One region of the Paenibacillus sp. W2I17 genome, then DNA from elsewhere that is predicted to be linked to it. Evidence: predicted binding sites of a transcription regulator. Region 1 holds the regulator's gene; the other holds the start of a gene.
The links. The regulator Rex, encoded in region 1, represses fermentation and respiration genes when NADH is low (regulators of the CRP and FNR family bind a similar motif). The targets are predictions, from matches to a motif close to TTGTGAAATATTTCACAA.

Region 1 (4,219 bases):
AATAAATTATTAATTTTAACTATTTAAATCAAGAATGTTTACAGACAACACAAAGAACCGGTTCAGTCGGATATCCGTCTGCCGGTTCTTTCATTTCTTTAATTCTCTAGTTATGTCGCTCTATTTGTTCTAGCTGTTCGGGAGTGTATAGACCAGGTCCACCTGTTCTCCGTTGCTAAAACGATAAAAGCGATAGTGGTTATGCGTACCGTCTTTATAATACACTTGCCACACATATATTCCATTCACAACTCCGGGCATGATTCGTTTAATCTCGCCGGCAGGAACTTCAGAACTGAAGCGATTGCGGATCTGCGCTTCGGACATGCCATTCTGCAGCAGCTCACTGTGTACAGCGTTTGCCCCCGTAGCCGGTTGATTGTTTGCATCGAATTTAACCCAGACCATAACATCCTGGTTATCCTTATTTTTGCCGATCAGGGTCCAGTAGATGTTGTCAGAGCCTTCTTTGTCTCCCCAGATGTACTTGCGCAATTCATCATAGGATGTAATGCCCAGTTGCTTCTGTGCTGCTTGTATGGCGAGCGCTTCTTCCTTACGTTGGTCCTGTGTGACATAGACGTAATAACGCTGAAGTCCAAACAGAATCAGAACTAGTGCAAGCAGCGAAATCCATATCCACTTCTTTTTTTTCTTCAAAAGCCGAACTTCCTTTCCCTATGATGCTCTGTCCTGCAATTAACGAGCAAGCAGACCATCAAATGCCAATTGAGACTCACGCAAAATGCGTTCTTCATCCAGCGTCAGACATTCGCCATGTTTCACCACTTGTTTTCCATCCACCCATACGTGCTCAACATCTTTGGCAGAAGCCGAGTAGATCGTATGTGAGATCAGGTCTGTATGTGGATAGAAATGTGCCTGTTCAATGTCAAGGGCGATAAAATCAGCCTTCATGCCGACCTGAAGCGCTCCGGTATTGTTCAAGAAGATAGATTTGGCACCATATGACGTTCCGAGTAGTAACGCTTCGCCTGCTGGTACTGCCGTCGGGTCACCAGATACACCTTTGTGGATCAATGCAGCCAGTCTCATTTCCTCGAACATATCCAGGTTGTTGTTGCTTGCCGGTCCGTCTGTTCCGAGTGACACGGTAACTCCTGCTTTCAGCAACGCAGGTACCCGCGCAACACCGGAAGCGAGTTTCAGGTTACTTCCCGGGTTATGGGATACAGCCACATCATGACGGGCCAAAATTTCAATTTCTTCGTCATTAAGATGCACCGCATGTGCAACCAGAGATGGACGGGAGAAAAAGCCCAGTTTCTCCAAATGTGCCACAGGACGCAGTCCATAATCAGCCACGTTCTGCTCCACTTCACGAAGCGTTTCAGACATATGTGTATGGAGAGGAAGGTTCAGATCGTTCGCGACCTGCACAAGCTTCTCTATGTAGTCAGGAGGGCATGTATATGGTGCATGTGGCGAGATTACGGTTGTAATGCGACCATCTGCCTGTCCATTCCACTCACGTGCAAACGCTGCCGACTCCTCCAGCTTCCGCAGTTGCTCTTCTTCCGAGCACAGTCCGATTACACCACGTGCCAGTGCTGCTCTAACGCCGGATTGCTCCACAACTTTGGCAACTTGATCCATGTGATCGTACATGTCCAAGAACGCTGTAGTTCCGCCTTTCAACATTTCAAGCACCGATAGCGAGGTTCCCCAATATACATCTTCTGAAGTCATTTTCGCTTCCATCGGCCACATTTTTTCCTGCAACCATACTTGCAACGCAAGATCGTCTCCGTGCCCTCTGAGCAACGACATTGCTGCATGACCATGCGTATTGATCAGACCCGGCAGGAAGAACAGTCCTTTTCCATCTACTTTGGTACTATTTTTGTCTCCATCCGGCAATGTCTCACCAATATGCACAATCTTGTCATCCTCAACAACCATGTATCCTTGAACCACGTTCCATGTTGTGCCGCCTTCATTAACGGCAAATTTGCCGTTGTGAATTACCCATCTATTTGTTGTCATCTTCCTCGTCGTCCTTTCCAGTCTCCAAGTAATAGGCCAAACTAAGCAGATCCGTTGTAAAGTCAGCATGGTGAATGCGGATATGCGGCGGTGTTTTTAGAATGGTTGGTGCAAAATTAAGGATCGCTTCGATTCCGGATTCAATAAGCTGATCCGCTACATTTTGGGCTTCCGTATCCGGAACCGTAATAATACCGATGCGGATGTTTTCCGTTTTAACCGCTTCCGTCAATTCATCCATTGGTTTTACCGTCAAACTGTTGATTTGACTACCAATCTTCGGTCCATATGCATCAAATACAGCAACAATCTTCATGTTGTCTTTCAGATATGCGTTGTAGTTGGACAAGGCTTGACCGAGATTACCCGCTCCTACCAGAGCTACATTAATTTGCTGATCGATTTTTAGAATGTGACGAATTTTCTCGATCAAATAGGATACATCATACCCGATCCCTTTACGACCAAAATCACCGAAGTAAGCCAGGTCTTTACGAATTTGGGCCGGATTCAGATCCAGCCTCTGTCCAAGCTCTTGAGAAGAAACAGTAGCCACCTCACGCTGATGCAACTCGTTCAAATAACGCAAGTATACAGGCAGACGTCGTACCACCGCTTCCGAAATTTTATCCGATTTCATTCTTGCTCCCCCTTACCAAGGCCACGATAAAATAATAGATGAAAAGATGAGCATTCTGTATAAACTCAAAGATAAACGTGACATTTTATACAGAATGCTCCTTGTAATTTAGGTTATAAGTTCTTGCGTGCAACTGCTTTAATCGGATACGGGAATATCTAATAAAGTTTAACGCCAAACAATAGTTTCATGCAATGATATAACGAACAAAACAACCATTATTTTTGTTCATTAGCAGGTTTTTCCAACCAATCGGTAATTCGTGGAACCATCTGCTCCGTGAGCATGTGTTCCATTTTGGGACCAGGTAATGAATATAAAAAGAATTTACCATAGTACGCTTCAATCACCCGTGTATCATAAACAATGACAATTCCTCTGTCCTTCGCTGTACGCACCAACCGGCCAAATCCCTGTTTGAAACGAATGACCGCTTGCGGCACGGACAGTTTCATGAACGGATTTTTCTTCTGTTGCTGAAGCAGCTCACTCTTGGCTTCCACCAACGGATGATTCGGTGGCTGGAAAGGCAGTCGAACAATAGCGAGACAGGTTAGGGCCTCTCCCGGGATATCTACACCCTCCCAGAAGCTGCTTGTGCCCAAAAGTACCGTTGCTTTGGCATCTTGGAACCTGCGAGTCAATTTGGAACGACTTCCACTGTCAACGCCTTGCCCAAGCAACGAGATGTCGTTACCAGATAGCGCCTCCTTCAGCGGATCATAGACCTGTCGCAGCATCTTGTATGAAGTAAACAGAACCATCATGCGTCCACGCGTAGCAATTGCCGTCTCTGCGAGTGATTGCACCAGCATATTAACAAAGTGCGCATCACCCACACTTCCCTTCACACTTGGGAAATCACGCGGAATCACCAGAAGTGCCTGATCGCGATAGTTGAAAGGTGATGGCAACATCGACGTTAACAGCCGATTATTCTCAGAGGCTTCCTGTAAGCCAAGCTGCTCAATCATGAACTGGAATGACTTATCCACTGAAAGCGTAGCTGATGTAAGCACAACACTTTTCTTTTTATCAAAAAATAAATCCTTAAGTTGTGCACTGACATCTACAGGTACGGCATACAGCTGGAGAGATTTGCTGCGGAACTGGCCGCTGGCTTCCATCCAGTATACCGTTTTAGCATCATCCATACGCATGAAGAAACGTAGATTCTCCTTCAATGTGGTCAGATCTTTCAGCAATCCTGTAATGTCCGTGATCAAACTATCCGATTGATAATCATCCTGATCCTCTTTCACCTCAAGCAGCAATTTGTCCCCTTTTCGAACCAAATCGCCCAGAGTCACATAGATCTGGTTCTCCAGATCCTGCAACTCCTGCCATTTTGCAGGTTTCTGAGATGCTTTCAGACGCAGTGAAAATTGCCCCGTCTCTCCCGGTGAAGCATCACTTCGTTCAGGCAACAGACCGAACAAGGCATCGCTCATACGATCCCACAGCTCCTTAACTTCAAGAGCGAGCGGGAACATCTGATCCACCATGGAGCCCCATTGCACCGAATTTTCATGCCCGGATAACTGCGAACGAAGCATAGGCAGCTGACCATTA
Region 2 (4,219 bases), 380 kb from region 1:
ATTGAAGCACCTTATATTCATCTGATAACCATTCATTATAAAGATCGTTTTCTGTCTTCTTGATGATGTACTTTTGGTCGAACGTATCCAGAATAGCCACAGTAGAAGTATGACCTTGCTTAGGAAAAGTGATTTTCTGGACTTTCCCTATATGTTCTTTTATTTCAATTGGGAGATCTTGAATTTTCATAGTTTTATCCTTTCTACAATTTCATGCCCTTTCTCTTTCAGATAAAGTCAATAAAACAATTCCACATTTTGAGTGAATTACCTTAATTATTTCTATAATAACCCATGCTGCAGTATTTGCGAAGTGAATTTAAAAGCGCATACATTTCTCTCTAAATCAAAAAGAACGCTCCTGCAGGAACGTTCTCCGTGAATGATTAGCCTAGGCGTACATCAGATCCATAAATCCGCGAGTTACATCTCCACCTTCAGCTGGTTCGGGTTGGTCTGCCTGTGCGTGTTCTGCCATGCAAGCCTTCACTGCTTCCTCTGTCGTACAACGATTCGCATCGTCACATGTGTAGCATAATTGAAGCATATATCTGGTTAATTCATCCGCCTGCGTGAATTGAGTTTGACCGTTGGTTCTCATCTTCATCACTCCTTCTCTTGTTGAGTTAAATATATCACCTTCTAATGGATTTATTTGTGATTTATTTCACAAACTAAGTAAAAAAGAAAAGGAACCCTTAGGCTCCTCTCCTTTCTCCTATCTATTCACATCGATAACACTCTATGTTTATAGTACTTTCCAATGTACACCGCCATCTACCGTTTGCAATAACAACGATCTTTTGGCATCTGTATTTTCAACCAATATCCAGCCAAGCTTGGGGGTAACCATCTGAATCTTCACAATCTCCGGATAGTCTTCGAGAATTTTCTCCAGTACACTGCTTGCGGGAAGAGCGCTCCACGTTTTGCCCGCATCCTTGGTGTGGTAGGTTATGCCCTTTTGCATCGCCCAACCTTCCGATGCGTTCAGAAATACCGGTGAAAGGTTACGATTCGGACCCGTTTGTTTGTTTAAAGTGAAATTGGACAGCTTCCAGCTCTTACCGCCATCGGTGGTAAAGAATCCATTAAATGTCGTGCTCTCCCCTTGAGAACAGGACATTGATATCCAGGCTGATTGCGCTTCACGTCCAAAAAATTGTGGTGAACTAACACTGAAATTACCACACCCGTTGAATTTGTTTCGATCAAAGAAGGATGGTCCAGTATTCCAGTTTTCTCCGCCGTCTGATGTTACATATAACTTCGGTGTGCCGAACTCCAGCGCTGTTAAGAAACCATGTTTTGGATCCGAGAAAGCCATCCCCGTGGTGTATCCACGTTTGGAAATCTCTTCTGCTTCCTGTTTGCCATCTTCATCACTGGAAGACATCCGATTCCAGGTGATTCCACCGTCCTCGGTGAAGTAAAGTTTCTTGTCCTGTTTACCAATAGCGGTATCGACCGTAGTGAGAATCCAGCCTTTCTCAGGAGATACAAATGAGATCGCAGTCACTTTATCCGTCTTGGACAGAGAAGACAGGCTCCAAGTTACGCCCCCATTGTTGGTGCGAAGCACCATGGTATCTGTTCCACCCATGCCTTCACGAACAATCCAACCATGCGCACGATCTACAAAATAAATGCTTTGTCCATATTTAGGGTTAGCCGGAAACTGTACATTTTCCGAAGGTGAAATATTGGTCCAGGTCTTTCCCTGATCCTGAGTGTAGTACAGGCGCAGCGCATTCCGCGTCACACCCCACGCCAATCCTCCGTTGTCATTGAGCAACTGAAAATCGGTCAAACGGGTCTGTATTTGGTACTTGGCCATATCTGCAGATTCTGTACTGTTCACAGGGGGAACGACAGTTAATGTCTGCCCTGTATTCCCGGCGTCCTCCTGCTGCTGCGGAGGTTCTGCTACCGGAGGTTGATCTGAGTCGGTGCATGCAGCCAATACAACTGCTATACCTATAGACAGCAATGCTGTCTGCGCGATTTTAATCCATTGCGAACGCAAGTGGGTTCCACCTCTCTCATCCAATATACAGGCGCGCATGCCTGTCCTATGGCGTTTTATTTACGATTCATCAGAATCCACTGCTCCTATTCTACCACAAACCTTATGTAAAAGGCTCATTGCCCACTCATGGTCGGCCCGCTCCCTTTTTCCAGCTCATACTCTGGGCTATAGGTCGCACACTTATTACCATTAATTTTATCCTAAACTGTTTTTCGACGGAATAATTGGTAAAAAGACATTAAATGTGAACTATTTTATAGACAACACTCGCTTTATATTCTCTAATCCCTTAATATGGATGGGAGTATAACCCAAAAAGGAGAGGATATTGAACATGACAAATAGTGCAGCTCTGAAACCAAGTCGTGTCGTGATTGTAGGCATGGGTGCGGTGGGAACAACAACGGGATACACGCTAATGTTGAGACAGCGTTCGTCCGAGTTGGTATTTGTGGATGTGAATCATGATAAAGCAACCGGCGAAATGCTGGATATGAACCACGGTCTTCCATTTACGGGAGGCGTGAAAGTATGGGCTGGCGATTATTCCGACTGCAAAGATGCAGATATCATTATTATTACAGCCGGCGCTTCCCAGAAACCAGGCGAGACCCGGATTGATCTGCTGAAGAAAAATGCAAGCATTTTCAAAGATATTATCGAGCGCATTACTGAAGTGAATTCTCATGGTATTTTACTGATTGCAACCAATCCTGTAGATATTTTGTCCTATACTTCATGGAAACAAAGTGGATGGCCTGCTTCCCGTGTCATCGGTTCAGGTACATTGCTCGATAGCGCACGTTTCCGTTACCTGATTGGTAAGAATAAAGGGATCGACCCGCGTAGTATTCACGCACACATTATTGGTGAGCATGGAGATTCCGAAGTACCGGTATGGAGCCTGGCTAACGTTGCAGGAACAGATCTGGAATTGGATGAAGAAACACAACAGGATATCTTTGACCGTACCAAAAATGCAGCGTATGAGATTATTAATGCCAAAGGAGCGACTTCCTATGCAATCGCCCTTGCTCTGGACCGCATTGTAGCTGCAATTCTCGGCAACGAAGGCTCCGTTCTGAACGTATCCACTTACCTTGAAGACTACAATGGTGTATCGGATGTTTATCTGGGTGTTCCATGTGTTGTCGATCGCAACGGTGTGCGCGAAATTCTGCCTCTTCCGCTGAATGAAACCGAAAAAGTGGCTTTCCAGGCATCTGCTAACAAATTAAAAGAACAGATCGCTGGATTGGAGTAATCCACGTATAAAAAATAACCACCTGTATTCCTGTAATAAGGAGTATCCAGGTGGTTATCTGCTATCCAAATTCCATTTGGTTTACATAATATTTGTTCCGTCAATATTATCGTTGAACATTTTTAATTCAGCATTTTGAATCATTCGATGTCAATCGCTACAGGGTATTACTAATTACCAACTCTCAGTTACTCTAAATACCACATCAACTGTGTTCGAGCCTGGACCACCAATATTCAATACGGCTAAAGTTACAACCTGATTTTCCGGAAGAGTGAAATCCAAAAGTTCTGAAGAGGCCAATATTGTAGTATTCCCTGCTCCCCCTCCTGTAATGCCTTGAAACACCACTTCTCCACCTGTAATTGTTGTAGAGGTATTGTTGACCAGCAGTGCGGTCTCGCTATCAGGAATGATCGTTGTAGCTGTGGGATAATTAACAAAAGCTCCATTTAACGTCCCTCCCACTAGCACTTGGTAACTTAGATCTACGGTTGAAATAACATTGATTTCTTCCAAATTCACCTGAACCGAATTCGTTCTAGCCGAACCCGCTGGAAACACAGCTTTTCTTGTAAATGAAATTACGGGTGTTAATGTTGATGTAACATTTGTTATTCTTCTTCTTTCGGAAGTGACTCTATAGGTTGGTTCATATTTTCCGATAATACTATATTGTCTTCCACCCACAAATATACTATAAGCAGCACCAGTTCCATTATTAGCGACTTGTGCTCTTAACGGAAGATTTGGATCAACAAAGCTTGTTTGACCTGTTGGGGAGAATCGATGAACGGTAACTACCTCTTGGGCTAACGTTACGGGATCAGGGATAACCACTCTAAATTCGATCACTCCGTAACCATACCATGTAAACACAATTTGGTATATGTTCCCTTTTGATAAGTTTAGTGTAGCTCCGCTTG

Region 2: a site for Rex is predicted at 2,272-2,289, ahead of QF041_RS02750 (L-lactate dehydrogenase). Genes of this name have one in related genera too.

The regions. Positions count from the first base shown of each region.
Region 1 covers NZ_JAUSXM010000001.1:212,992-217,210, reverse strand. The annotation lists gene QF041_RS01100 (cell wall elongation regulator TseB-like domain-containing protein) at 130-660, opposite strand; gene QF041_RS01095 (amidohydrolase) at 700-2,007, opposite strand; gene QF041_RS01090 (redox-sensing transcriptional repressor Rex) at 1,994-2,647, opposite strand; gene dinG (ATP-dependent DNA helicase DinG) at 2,866-4,219, opposite strand, start outside.
Region 2 covers NZ_JAUSXM010000001.1:594,239-598,457, reverse strand. The annotation lists gene QF041_RS02765 (phosphotransferase family protein) at 1-190, opposite strand, end outside; gene QF041_RS02760 (hypothetical protein) at 392-601, opposite strand; gene QF041_RS02755 (WD40/YVTN/BNR-like repeat-containing protein) at 749-2,026, opposite strand; gene QF041_RS02750 (L-lactate dehydrogenase) at 2,364-3,293, shown strand; gene QF041_RS02745 (hypothetical protein) at 3,468-4,219, opposite strand, start outside.